DNA from 4 places in the Pseudomonas sp. ASL3 genome. Region 3 is predicted to be linked to each of the others. Evidence: predicted binding sites of a transcription regulator. Region 3 holds the regulator's gene; each other region holds the start of a gene.
What was found. Region 3 encodes sigma-54, which starts transcription at its own class of promoters, with help from an activator protein. Its sites were predicted from a motif close to ANTGGCATNNANNTTGCTNT; they were not measured.
Positions count from the first base shown of each region.

Region 1: a site for sigma-54 is predicted at 1,442-1,461, ahead of glnA (glutamate--ammonia ligase). Genes of this name have one in related genera too.
Region 2: a site for sigma-54 is predicted at 1,336-1,355, ahead of flhA (flagellar biosynthesis protein FlhA). Genes of this name have one in related genera too.
Region 4: a site for sigma-54 is predicted at 2,248-2,267, ahead of AC1MEE_RS15670 (circularly permuted type 2 ATP-grasp protein). Genes of this name have one in related genera too.

Region 1 is NZ_CM155281.1:5,359,816-5,363,093, forward strand. It holds gene glnA (glutamate--ammonia ligase) at 1-1,342, opposite strand, end outside; gene thiI (tRNA uracil 4-sulfurtransferase ThiI) at 1,676-3,130, shown strand; gene typA (translational GTPase TypA) at 3,275-3,278, shown strand, end outside.
Region 2 is NZ_CM155281.1:3,622,045-3,625,322, reverse strand. It holds gene AC1MEE_RS16765 (T6SS effector BTH_I2691 family protein) at 1-150, opposite strand, end outside; gene AC1MEE_RS16760 (DUF4123 domain-containing protein) at 156-1,058, opposite strand; gene flhA (flagellar biosynthesis protein FlhA) at 1,415-3,278, shown strand, end outside.
Region 3 is NZ_CM155281.1:6,465,130-6,468,407, reverse strand. It holds gene lptA (lipopolysaccharide transport periplasmic protein LptA) at 1-381, shown strand, start outside; gene lptB (LPS export ABC transporter ATP-binding protein) at 381-1,106, shown strand; gene AC1MEE_RS29695 (RNA polymerase factor sigma-54) at 1,292-2,782, shown strand; gene hpf (ribosome hibernation-promoting factor, HPF/YfiA family) at 2,862-3,170, shown strand; gene ptsN (PTS IIA-like nitrogen regulatory protein PtsN) at 3,183-3,278, shown strand, end outside.
Region 4 is NZ_CM155281.1:3,391,550-3,394,827, reverse strand. It holds gene AC1MEE_RS15685 (LTA synthase family protein) at 1-973, shown strand, start outside; gene AC1MEE_RS15680 (hypothetical protein) at 1,118-1,354, shown strand; gene AC1MEE_RS15675 (ribonuclease E inhibitor RraB) at 1,606-1,947, shown strand; gene AC1MEE_RS15670 (circularly permuted type 2 ATP-grasp protein) at 2,302-3,278, shown strand, end outside.

The DNA of each region.
Region 1 (3,278 bases), 1.1 Mb from region 3:
CGCTTTTCAGAGCGATGTAAGCGTCGATGAAGTCATCGCTGAATACGCCGCCTTTGGTCAGGAACGCACGACCTTTGTCCAGCTCTTCCAGGGCTTCTTTCAGGCTACCGCAAACTTGTGGGATCTCTTTCGCCTCTTCAGGCGGCAGGTCGTACAGGTTTTTGTCAGCTGCGTCGCCAGGATGGATCTTGTTCTGGATGCCATCCAGGCCAGCCATCAACAGTGCAGCGAAGCCCAGGTACGGGTTAGCTGCTGGATCCGGGAAGCGAGCTTCGATACGGCGAGCTTTAGGGCTGGACACGTAAGGAATACGGATCGAAGCGGAACGGTTGCGAGCCGAGTAGGCCAGCATGACTGGCGCTTCGAAACCTGGGACCAGACGCTTGTAGGAGTTGGTCGACGGGTTGGTGAAGCCGTTCAGTGCTTTACCGTGCTTGATGATGCCGCCGATGAAGAACAGGGCGGTATCGGACAGGCCGGCATAGCCTTCGCCTGCGAAGGTGTTCTTGCCATCTTTGGAGATGGACATGTGTACGTGCATACCCGAACCGTTATCGCCGTACAGAGGCTTAGGCATGAAGGTAGCGGTACGGCCGTAGGCATCGGCTACGTTGTGTACGCAGTATTTCAGGGTCTGAACTTCGTCAGCCTTGTTTACCAGCGTGTTGAACTTGACGCCGATTTCGTTCTGACCGGCAGTCGCCACTTCGTGGTGGTGAACTTCGATGACCAGGCCCATTTCTTCCATGGCATTACACATGGAGGTACGGATTTCGTGGTCGTGGTCGAACGGTGGAACCGGGAAGTAGCCGCCTTTGACGCCAGGACGGTGGCCTTTGTTGCCGCCTTCCACGTCTTGGTCAGACATCCAGGAGCCTTGTTCAGAGTAGATCTTGAACATGGAGCCGGAAATGTCGGACTTGAATTTCACTTCGTCGAAGATGAAGAATTCTGGTTCTGGACCGACGAATACGGTATCGCCGATACCCGTGGACTTCAGGTATTCCTCGGCACGGCGGGCGATGGCGCGTGGGTCGCGGTCATAGCCTTGCATGGTCGAAGGTTCGATGATGTCGCAAACCAGGATGATGGTCGGCTCTTCGGTGAACGGATCGAGCACGGCAGTGCTGTCGTCAGGCATCAGGATCATGTCGGACGCTTCGATGCCTTTCCAGCCAGCAATAGAGGAGCCGTCGAACATTTTGCCGATTTCAAAGAAATCTTCATCCAGCGCATCGCGAGCCGGCATGGTCACGTGGTGCTGAGTGCCTTTGGTATCAGTGAAGCGCAGATCAATCCATTTGACGTCATGATCTTTGATGAGTTGAACCGACTTCGACATAGTGTCCTCCGGGTGGCTTCGGGCCAGGTAGTGGTTTGGCCCTTAGAATTTGGGTGATGCCGGGCGCGAATATGATGCCAAGGCAACCTGCCTCACAAGGGAGCAAATTGCATGCCAGTGCCCCGAGATGGGTTTTTCGCCCCAAACTCAAGCGTCCCGGGCATTAAAGCCGATAATTCGAGAATTTGATGCACTGATTTGATGCTCTCTATCGTGGCGTTGATCTGTTTTGGTGCGTTGAATATTGGCTGTACGATAACTGGTTAAACCTTGAGCAATTTCCGCTATAATCCTGCCCCCTCTTTTTCGGCTGGCACCTCGCGCGCTGTTTACATGAAACTAATCGTAAAAGTCTTCCCCGAAATCACTATCAAAAGCCGGCCGGTGCGCAAGAAATTCATCCGCCAGTTGGCCAAGAACATCCGTACCGTGCTCCGTGATCTGGACCCGGCATTGGTGGTGGACGGCGTGTGGGACAATCTCGAGGTCGAGACCCGGATCAGCGAGCCGAAAGCCTTGCAGGAGATGACTGAGCGCCTGAGTTGCATGCCGGGCATCGCGCATTTTTTGCAGGTCAATGAGTACCCGCTCGGCGATATGGACGACATCCTCGCCAAGTGTAAAGAACACTTCGGCGCGGCGCTGGCCGGCAAGGTGTTTTCGGTGCGCTGCAAGCGTGCCGGTAAACACAGTTTCAGCTCCATGGATGTCGAAAAATACGTCGGTAGCCAGCTTCGCCAACAGTGCGGCGCTGCCGGAATTTCCCTGAAAGCGCCCGAAATCGAAGTGCGCATGGAAATTCGCGACCAACGGTTGTTTGTGATCCACAGCCAGCACGACAGCATCGGCGGTTATCCGCTGGGTTCGCTGGAGCAGACGCTGGTGCTGATGTCTGGTGGTTTCGATTCCACGGTTGCGGCCTACCAGATCATGCGCCGTGGGCTTATGAGCCATTTTTGCTTTTTCAACCTCGGCGGTCGCGCCCACGAATTGGGGGTGATGGAAGTCGCCCACTTCCTGTGGAAGAAGTACGGCAGCTCGCAACGCGTGCTGTTTGTCAGCGTCCCGTTCGAAGAAGTGCTGGGAGAAATTCTCGGTAAAGTCGATAACAGTCATATGGGTGTAGTGTTGAAGCGTATGATGTTGCGCGCGGCGACGAAAATCGCCGATCGGCTCGACATCGATGTGCTGGTGACGGGCGAGGCGATCTCCCAGGTGTCCAGCCAGACGCTGCCCAATCTGTCGCTGATCGACTCTGCCACGGAAAAACTGGTGTTGCGCCCGCTGATCGCCAGCCATAAGCAGGACATCATCGATCAGGCCTACGCGATCGGCACCGCCGACTTCGCCAAGCATATGCCCGAATATTGCGGGGTGATTTCGGTCAACCCCAAGACCCACGCCAAGCGCAACCGCGTGGAATACGAAGAACAGCAGTTTGATATGGCGATTCTCGAGCGAGCGCTCGAGCGTGCCAAGCTGGTGCCAATCGATCGCGTGATCGACGAATTGGGCCAGGACATTGAAATCGAGGAAGTCAGTGAAGCACTGGCCGGTCAGGTCATCGTCGACATCCGTCACCCGGATGCTCAGCATGACGAACCGCTGGAGTTGCCTGGCATTGAAATACAGACGCTGCCGTTCTATGCATTGAACAGCCGCTTCAAGGAACTGGATGACACACGCCAGTACCTGTTGTATTGCGACAAAGGCGTGATGAGTCGCCTGCATGCCCACCATTTGCTCAGTGAGGGGCATGCCAATGTGCGCGTTTATCGACCGAGCTAAGTGCCCGGGGCTGTTTGCCTGTGGCTTGCGTCACCGGCCCCCCGACGCCAGTCGTCAAGCCGTCATGGCTTTCGCCGACTCTACTGTAAAATAGCTGCCTACAAATTTAGTCAGCTGACCGAATCCTCTGATCGAGATACACAAGTGA
Region 2 (3,278 bases), 2.8 Mb from region 3:
CTCCGGGTTGGTGCTGCCGATCACGCCGTAGCGCAACGGCAGGATGGCGACAGCGCGCTTGCAGGTGACGCAGGCGCCTGTGCCCTCGTTGTTGCGGATCTGGTTGGCGATGCGATCGTACAGCTCGAAGGGGTTGGATGAGGTCGTCATGGGGTTCAACTCCGGGTGGGCGTGTGGGGCTGAGGGGCGCCGAGATAGAGCCGGGTCAGTCGCCCCCGACCTGAGGCGGCTTGTTGCACGGCGGCCTGCCATCGCCGGTCATTGGCCAGGCGAGCCAGCGAATGTTGCAGGCCCAGCAACACGTAGGCGGACAGGTCGTGATGATCGGTCAGACCGCTGGCACGCGCGGTCTTGAGCAGTGCCTCGACCTGAGCCAGGCGTACGCCATGGCAGTCGTTGTTGAACAAGGAGGGGGTTTGCTGGCTCAGGCTCTGCACCAGTTGCTGGGGCAAGGGATCATTGCCCAGCGCTCGTTCAAGGGGTTCGTGCAGGATCAGCGGCGGGGCCGTACGGGGCGGGCGGTCAAGCGCAAGGCCGGGCAGACGGTGCCATTGTTCCTGCGCGGTCGTGGCCCTGGGGCACCACCAGGAAACCACCGGCGCGAAGAACCACTGACGCCATGCCTCTGCGGCCTGACGATGGAGGATCGGCATCACCCGAGGGTCGTAGTAACGCAACAGGTAGCGCTCACCCGCGAGGCCGGTGGCAAAAGTGGCCTGGGCGAAATGCTGTGCTAACGCGGCGGGGGGCAAGGTACTGGTGATCCAGGCGCTGATGATCGAGCTGTCGTAAGAGTGGAAGCGGCTGAGCAGCGAGTCATGCCCCCTGAAATCTGCCGTGAGGGCCGCCAGCAGCATGGCCCCCAGGGGTTGCAGGACGGCAAAGGCCGGGTCTAGCAACAGCGGATGCAACCGGTCACTGAATTGGCTCGTCAGCTCGGTACGGGTCTGCGCAGGCAGGGCGGCCATGTCGATCAGGGCCATCAAGTGGCGTGGCGCGTGGCCACGGGGTGGGTGCAGGTCTTCGGACAGGGTCTGGACCATTGAGCTGGAGATCATGGGTTCACCTAAGTGAAAGGGAGCCCCTACCGTATGCAAATATCAAATCGCCGGTAAATCAGATGAATCTCTGAGTTGTGTCGGATTATTCTCTGCGTCCCTCCAGTCGATAGTGAGCGCCGCCGAATTCGCTTCCTGTCTTCGGCGTCAGAAGCTTGATTTAGCGTGCAGGTAAGGCGTTGGTGGATCGTTCTTAATTAATCAATGCGGCGCGCGAAGACAGGGTGGAATCTCCTGCGCCGAGTATTTTCTGCTTGTTTGCAACGACTGCATCAGAGTTGGAAAGCTTCTTGCAATGCCCTCGCTACGTCACTTATGGCGTCAAAAGTTTGATTTAGCGTGCAGGTAAAGAATCGGTGGACCGCTCTCAATTAATCAACGCGGCGCGCAGCAATCTGGTTGGCCTGGGTCGTGGCCATTTGGGTGTGCCGTTGCTGCTGTTGGTCATGCTGGCAATGATGATGTTGCCAATGCCGCCGTTCCTGCTGGACGTGTTCTTCACGTTCAATATTGCGCTGTCGATCGTTGTCCTGCTGGTCTGTGTGTACGCCCTGCGGCCGCTGGATTTTTCGGTATTCCCGACCATTTTGCTGGTCGCCACGTTGCTGCGCCTGGCGCTGAACGTCGCGTCCACGCGAGTGGTCATGCTCCACGGTCAAGACGGCCACGCCTCTGCCGGTAAGGTGATTCAGGCCTTCGGTGAGGTGGTGATCGGCGGTAACTACGTGGTCGGTATCGTGGTCTTCGCGATTTTGATGATCATCAACTTCGTCGTAGTGACCAAAGGTGCCGGGCGGATTTCCGAGGTGAGCGCGCGGTTCACCCTCGACGCGATGCCCGGTAAACAGATGGCCATCGACGCCGACCTCAACGCCGGTTTGATCGATCAGCCTCAGGCCAAGCATCGTCGTCTGGAAGTGGCCCAGGAGGCCGAGTTCTACGGTTCGATGGACGGTGCCAGCAAATTCGTGCGCGGTGACGCCATCGCCGGTCTGTTGATTCTGTTCATCAACCTGATTGGCGGCATGGCCGTCGGTATCTTCCAGCACGGCATGTCCTTCGCCGATGCCGGCAAGGTTTACGCGCTGTTGACCATCGGTGACGGTTTGGTGGCGCAATTGCCATCACTGCTGTTGTCCACCGCTGCGGCAATCATGGTGACCCGTGCTTCCGGTTCGGAAGAAATGGGCAAGCTGATCAACCGGCAGATGTTCACCTCGCCCAAGGCGCTGGCAGTGGCAGCGGGCTTGATGGTGGTCATGGGCCTGGTGCCGGGCATGCCGCACATCTCCTTTATCAGCCTGGGGGCTATGGCCGCCGGTTTTGCTTATCTGGTCTGGAAGAAGCAGAACATGGTCAAGGTGCATGCGTTGCAAGAGGTCCAGCGCCAGCAGGAGTTGTTGCCTTCGCCATCGCGTGCGCAAGACTCAAAGGAATTGGGTTGGGATGACGTCACACCGATCGACATGATCGGTCTGGAAGTGGGTTACCGCCTGATCCCGCTGGTGGACCGCAATCAGGGTGGTCAATTGCTGGCGCGGATCAAGGGGGTGCGCAAGAAGCTCTCTCAGGAACTGGGCTTTTTGATGCCGACCGTGCATATCCGCGACAACCTCGATCTGGCGCCCAGCGCTTATCGCCTGACGTTGATGGGTGTCACGCTTGCCGAGGCCGAGATTTATCCGGATCGCGAGCTGGCGATCAACCCAGGGCAAGTCTTCGGTACGCTCAATGGCATCACTGCCAAGGACCCGGCGTTTGGTCTGGAGGCAGTGTGGATCGAAGTCAGCCAGCGTAGCCAGGCACAGTCCCTCGGTTACACGGTGGTGGACGCCAGCACGGTGGTCGCGACCCACCTCAACCAGATCCTGCACAAACACTCCCATGAGCTGATCGGTCATGAAGAAGTGCAGCAACTGATGCAGTTGCTGGCCAAAGGCTCGCCAAAACTGGCCGAAGAGCTGGTGCCCGGCATCCTGTCACTCTCGGCACTGCTCAAAGTATTGCAGGCATTGCTGGCCGAACAGGTTCCGGTCAGGGATATCCGCAGCATCGCCGAGGCGATCGCCAACGCGGCACCTCGGAGTCAAGATACCGCCGCGTTGGTCGCTGCGGTGCGGATCGGATTGTGCCGCGCTATTGTCCAAAGCATTGTGGGGGTTGAGTCGGAGCTGCCTGTTATCACTCTTGAGCCAAGGTTGGAACAGATATTGCTCAATA
Region 3 (3,278 bases):
GTCATCATCACCCAAGGCTCGATGAAGATCACAGGCAACACCGTGACCATCACCCGAACTCCAACAGGCGAAGTCGACGTGTTTACCTCCGTTGGCAATCTCGCTTACTACGAGCAGAAGCCAGACCTGAACAAGCCCATAGTTCAGGCGTACGCCGTGACCATCCAGTACTTCGCCGCACAGGACAAGATCGTCCTGATCGACAAAGCCAAGGTCATCAACGACGGCAACACGTCCGAAGGCGAAAAAATCATCTATGACACGGTGAAACAGATCGTCAACGCCGGTCGCGCCAACGGCACCAAGGTGACGGCACCACGCCCGCGGATCGACATGGTCATCCAGCCGAAAAACAAACCCGACGCGCAGAAGGCCCCGTAATGGCGACGCTGAAAGCCCAGCATCTGGCTAAAAGCTATAAGGGCCGTCAGGTCGTACGCGATGTCAGTCTGTCCATTGAAAGTGGGCAGATCGTGGGACTGCTTGGCCCTAACGGTGCCGGCAAGACCACTTGCTTCTACATGATTGTCGGCCTGGTCCAGGCCGACCAGGGACGGGTGCTGATCGACGACCTGGACGTCAGCCACCAGCCAATGCACGGCCGCGCGCGCGCCGGGATTGGCTATCTGCCGCAGGAAGCTTCGATTTTCCGCAAGCTGTCGGTTGCCGACAACATCATGGCGATCCTCGAGACCCGCAAGGAACTCGACCGCACGGCACGCCGCAAGGAACTGGAAAACCTGCTGCAGGAATTCCACATCAGCCATATTCGCGACAACCTGGGCATGAGCCTCTCCGGTGGTGAACGCCGCCGTGTAGAAATTGCTCGCGCCCTGGCGACTTCGCCCAAGTTCATCCTGCTTGATGAGCCTTTTGCAGGTGTCGACCCGATTTCGGTCGGTGATATCAAACAGATCATCCATCACTTGAAAGCCAAGGGCATCGGCGTACTGATCACCGATCACAACGTTCGTGAAACCCTGGATATCTGTGAAACCGCTTACATCGTCAACGATGGGCAACTGATCGCTGAAGGTGATGCAGAAACCATTCTGGCTAACCAACTGGTTAAAGAGGTTTACCTCGGCCATGAATTCCGCCTGTAAGTTCTGCGGTGTTTCGCTCTTCATCGGCGACGGACACTAGGGTTAGCGCTGACAAAAACATTAATTGTCAGCACACTCTAGGCAAACACTTAGGTTTCAGGCATATAATTTGCTTAAGTTGGCGCTTCGGCGCCCTGTAGTGGATGGCGCATGTGCGCCGGCGAATAAGGTGTTAAGCCCCTGCCATGAAACCATCGCTAGTCCTGAGAATGGGCCAGCAGCTGACGATGACACCGCAGCTGCAACAGGCCATCCGCCTCCTCCAATTGTCGACCCTGGATCTGCAACAGGAAATCCAGGAAGCGTTGGAGTCCAACCCTATGCTCGAGCGCCAGGAAGAAGGCGACGACTTCGACAACGCTGATCCGCTGGCCGACAACATAGAGAAACCCAATCCTGACGTTCAGGAACCGACCTACCAGGAAACCGCCCCGACGGTGGATAACCTGGAGGATGGCGAATGGAACGATCGTATTCCCAACGAATTGCCAGTCGATACCGCCTGGGAAGACGTCTACCAGACCAGCGCCAGCAGCCTGCCCAGCAACGATGATGACGAATGGGACTTCACCACGCGCACCTCGGCCGGTGAGAGCCTGCAGAGCCATCTGCTGTGGCAGTTGAACCTGGCACCGATGTCCGACACCGACCGGCTGATCGCCGTCACGCTGATCGACTGCATCAACAATCAGGGTTACCTCGACGAGTCGCTCGAGGAAATCCTCGATGCGTTCGATCCGGAAATGGATGTCGAGCTGGATGAAATCGAAGCAGTTCTGCACCGTATCCAGCAATTCGAACCCGCCGGGATCGGCGCCCGCACCCTGAGCGAATGCCTGTCCCTGCAACTACGCCAGCTGCCCGCGAAAACCCGCTGGCTGGCTGAAGCACAGCGTTTGGTGAGCGATTTCATCGACCTGCTCGGCAGCCGTGACTACGCTCAACTGATGCGGCGCATGAAACTCAAGGAAGACGAGCTGCGCCAAGTCATTGAGCTGGTGCAGAGCCTCAACCCGCGTCCAGGCTCGCAGATCGAATCCAGCGAGGCCGAATACGTCGTGCCCGACGTGATCGTACGCAAGGACAACGAACGCTGGCTGGTGGAACTCAACCAAGAGTCCGTGCCCCGTCTGCGGGTCAATCCACAGTACGCAGGGTTCGTTCGCAGGGCCGACACCAGCGCCGACAACACCTTCATGCGCAATCAGTTGCAGGAGGCCCGCTGGTTCATCAAGAGCCTGCAAAGCCGCAACGAAACGCTGATGAAAGTGGCCACGCAAATTGTCGAGCATCAGCGCGGCTTTCTCGAATATGGCGACGAGGCGATGAAACCACTGGTCCTGCATGACATCGCTGAAGCGGTCGGCATGCACGAATCGACGATTTCACGGGTGACCACGCAAAAATTCATGCATACCCCTCGCGGCATTTACGAACTGAAATATTTCTTTTCCAGCCACGTAAGCACCTCTGAGGGCGGTGAGTGTTCATCCACAGCCATCCGCGCGATCATCAAAAAACTGGTTGCCGCGGAAAATCAGAAAAAGCCGTTGAGTGACAGCAAGATCGCTGGTTTACTGGAGGCACAAGGCATTCAGGTAGCCCGTCGCACAGTCGCCAAATACCGCGAATCACTTGGGATCGCGCCTTCGAGTGAGCGCAAGCGATTGATGTGATGATGGCCTAACGCCGCAGCGTTACAGTGGTAGGCACCAAGCCTGCTTCTATATGCACTGGCAACGAAGGAGAAGCTGTATGCAAGTCAACATCAGTGGACACCAGCTTGAGGTTACGAAGCCCCTGCGCGAATACATTGAGCTCAAACTCAAAAAGCTTGAAGGGCACTTTGACAAGATTACCAATGTGCAGGTAACGATGGCGGTCGAAAAACTGAAGCAGAAAATCGAAGCCACGCTGCACATCCATGGTGGGGAGGTAGTCGCTAACGCAGAACATGACGACATGTATGCGGCAATCGATCTACTCACTGACAAGCTGGACAGACAATTGCTCAAGCATAAGGAAAAGCAGCAGAACATCCTTAAAGGTGCGACGGCTCGCTAACACTCCCAACCCATGATCCGACTTGAAAATATCCTGACTCCCGGCCGTTCACTTGTGAACGTGTCGGGCGGCAGTAAAAAACGTGTACTCGAACAAATTGCAGCTTTG
Region 4 (3,278 bases), 3.1 Mb from region 3:
CCCTAACTTGCCAGGTTTCGAATACCTGATGCAGACACCGGAAGGCAGTAACAAACTGTCCGGTCTGCCGCAGCTGCTCGACGCCCGCGGCTATGATGATGTCTACGTCTACAACGGCGACTTCGCCTGGGACAACCAGTCAGGTTTCTTCAGCAACCAGGGGATGACCACCTTCATCGGCCGCAATGACTTCGTCAATCCGGTGTTCTCCGACCCGACCTGGGGTGTCTCCGACCAGGACATGTTCGACCGTGGCGCTCAAGAACTGAAAGCCCGCGAAGGCAAAAAGCCGTTCTATGCGCTGCTGCAGACCCTGTCCAACCACACGCCGTATGCGCTGCCGGCAAACTTGCCGGTCGAGCGCGTCACCGGGCACGGTGCGCTGGATGAGCATTTGACCGCCATGCGGTATGCCGACTGGGCGTTGGGGCAGTTCTTCGAGAAGGCGCGTAAAGAACCTTACTTCAAGGAAACCCTGTTCATCGTCGTCGGTGATCATGGCTTCGGCAACGATCAGCAAATCACCGAGATGGACCTTGGGCGCTTTAACGTGCCGATGCTGATGATCGGCCCTGGTATCCAGGAAAAATTCGGTAAGCGCAGCAGTATTGTCGGCACCCAGATCGATATCGTGCCGACCATCATGGGTCGTCTGGGCGGTGAATCGCGTAACCAATGCTGGGGTCGTGACTTGCTGAACCTGCCTGAAGGCGATAAGGGTTTTGGCGTGATCAAGCCATCCGGGGGCGAGCTGACCGTCGCCCTGGTGACCGGTGACCGCATCCTGATCGAGCCCAAGGATATGGAGCCCCGCGTGTACCAATATGAGTTGGGCGCCAAACCCCACGCAGAGCTGATGCCTGATCAACCGGATCTGGCACAACTAAGGCAGAAGCTGGAAAGCTTTCTGCAAACCGCGACCACGAGCCTGATGGATAACACCGCGGGTGTGACCGAGGGCAAGCATCGCTGATCGGGGACAATGCACTGAAAAAAAGGCCTTTATCGGCCTCTTTTTTTTGCGCGCCCGGCAGCGGAAACCTGGTGGAACGAATGGCTGATTTTCAGGGTCCAGATTAAGTAAGCCGCTTTCTTCGGCTTCGCTGAGGAGACATTGATGAAACAGTGGATCATTACTTACCTCGATAAAGACGGTGTGCAGCAACGCCTTGAGTTTGCGAGCGAGCAGCGCCCGAGTAATGAGGACGCAGCGGATCACCTGCGTGAGGTTTTGTATCCTGTCGCCGATAAGCTTGATTTGAACGATCTTGACGGTCGGGCGCCCGAGCCAACCGTAAAATCCCTGAAGGCACTGTACAGCGTGCAAATCATCTCCGTCACCGAGACCCCTTGAATCAGACCTTCGGCTAATACCTGTTCTGCCATTTGGCACAGGCGGTCGATAGGGTTACTCTGCAAATGAGGCCGGTGCAGCATTGCTCTGGCCTCTCCATGTCGATGCCCGGTCTGGCTGCATAGACCTGGCCTTGTCAGCTACATGCTTGACTCCCTGGCGGCAGATTATCTGTCGCCGAGCGGCCACTGTTCGGTGGGTCGCGTTGGGAGTGTTGAAACTCTATCTATCGTTGCATAGGAGGACGTTTCATGAGCACAGCCTATCAAGAGGACATCAGCAGTAACGTACTGCGCCGCATGAAAGAGGGCGGTTTTGATTTCGCGCGTATCCATCCCATCGAGTTTTATGCCGTTTTCCCGGATGAGGAACGGGCGCGGCAGGCTGCAGGGCAGTTCCGTGGAGAGTCCTTGAACGCACAGGTCAGCGCCCGCGACGACGGGGCTTGGGATCTGCTGTTGAGCAAGGTGATGTACGCGACTTATGACGGTATCGATGATTTCGAGCAGGACTTTCAAACGGTGATCACGCCGCTGGACGGTGAGGTCGAGGGTTGGGGTGTCACTCAAGAGGTCAAGCGCTTTCACGCCTGACCTGATAGCACGTTGAACAGCTCCGTTTATTAATCGCCCAGCGTTTTAAACCCCGTGCCGGCTGACCTTGCGTCAGCCGGCTTTAGTTTGTGCGTTCTAAATGTTGCGGGGACTATCAGGCTTGTCGTGAAACAAAATCCACCCTTGAAATCAACTCTGGCTATGCTGGTGATAGATATTGAGTTTGAAGGACGCTTCCCAATGGAGCGTAGGAGATTCAGTTGGGGCGGTTACTGCACAGGAATGGTGCGGGTAGCGTCAAGGATTTACCTAACTTATTGATAGTTAAGCGTTTATGCCGATGGCACGGGCCTTGCGAAGGCCCTTGGTGTCCGTGGTGACAAGGAGTACGGCATGATCCGCACCTTTTATGATGAGATGTACGATGCTGGCGGTCTGGTCCGTCCGCATTATCGGGAGTTCGCTCGTTGGCTGGGCGAAACACCGCCCGAGCTGTTGGCTCAGCGCAGGCGTGAAGCCGATCTTTTGTTTCATCGCGCCGGGATCACTTTCACGTTGTACGGGGACGAGCAGGGCACCGAGCGGCTGATCCCCTTCGATACGATCCCGCGCAGTATCCCGGCCAGCGAATGGCGGGTTGTCGAGCGCGGCTGCATTCAGCGGGTCAAGGCGCTGAACATGTTTCTCGCCGACCTTTATCACGATCAGCGGATTATCAAGGCCGGGATCATCCCTGCCGAACAGGTGCTGGCCAACGAGCAATATCAGTTGGCGATGCAGGGCCTGAATCTGCACCGTGATCTGTATTCGCACGTTTCCGGTGTTGACCTGGTGCGTGACGGTGACGGCACCTACTACGTGCTCGAAGACAATCTGCGCACGCCCAGCGGCGTCAGTTACATGCTCGAAGATCGCAAGATGATGATGCGCCTGTTCCCGGAGTTGTTCGCCGCTCAGCGCATTGCCCCCATCGATCATTACCCGAACATGCTCCTCGATACCCTGAAAAGCTCCAGCCCCATCGACAACCCTAGCGTGGTGGTTCTAACCCCCGGTCGCTTCAACAGTGCCTTTTTCGAACACGCCTTTCTGGCGCGGGAAATGGGTGTCGAACTGGTGGAAGGGGCGGATCTGTTCGTGCGTGACGATCGCGTTTTCATGCGCACCACCGACGGTCCCAAAGCCGTCGATGTGATCTACCGCCGCCTGGACGACGCGTTCCTCGATCCGTTGGCGTTCAACCCCGATTCGATGCTCGGTGTGCCTGGCCTGCTATCGGCCTATCGCTCCGGTAACGTCGTGTTGGCCAATGCCGTCGGGACCGGCGTGGCAGACGACAAATCGATCTACCCCTATGTGACGGACATGAT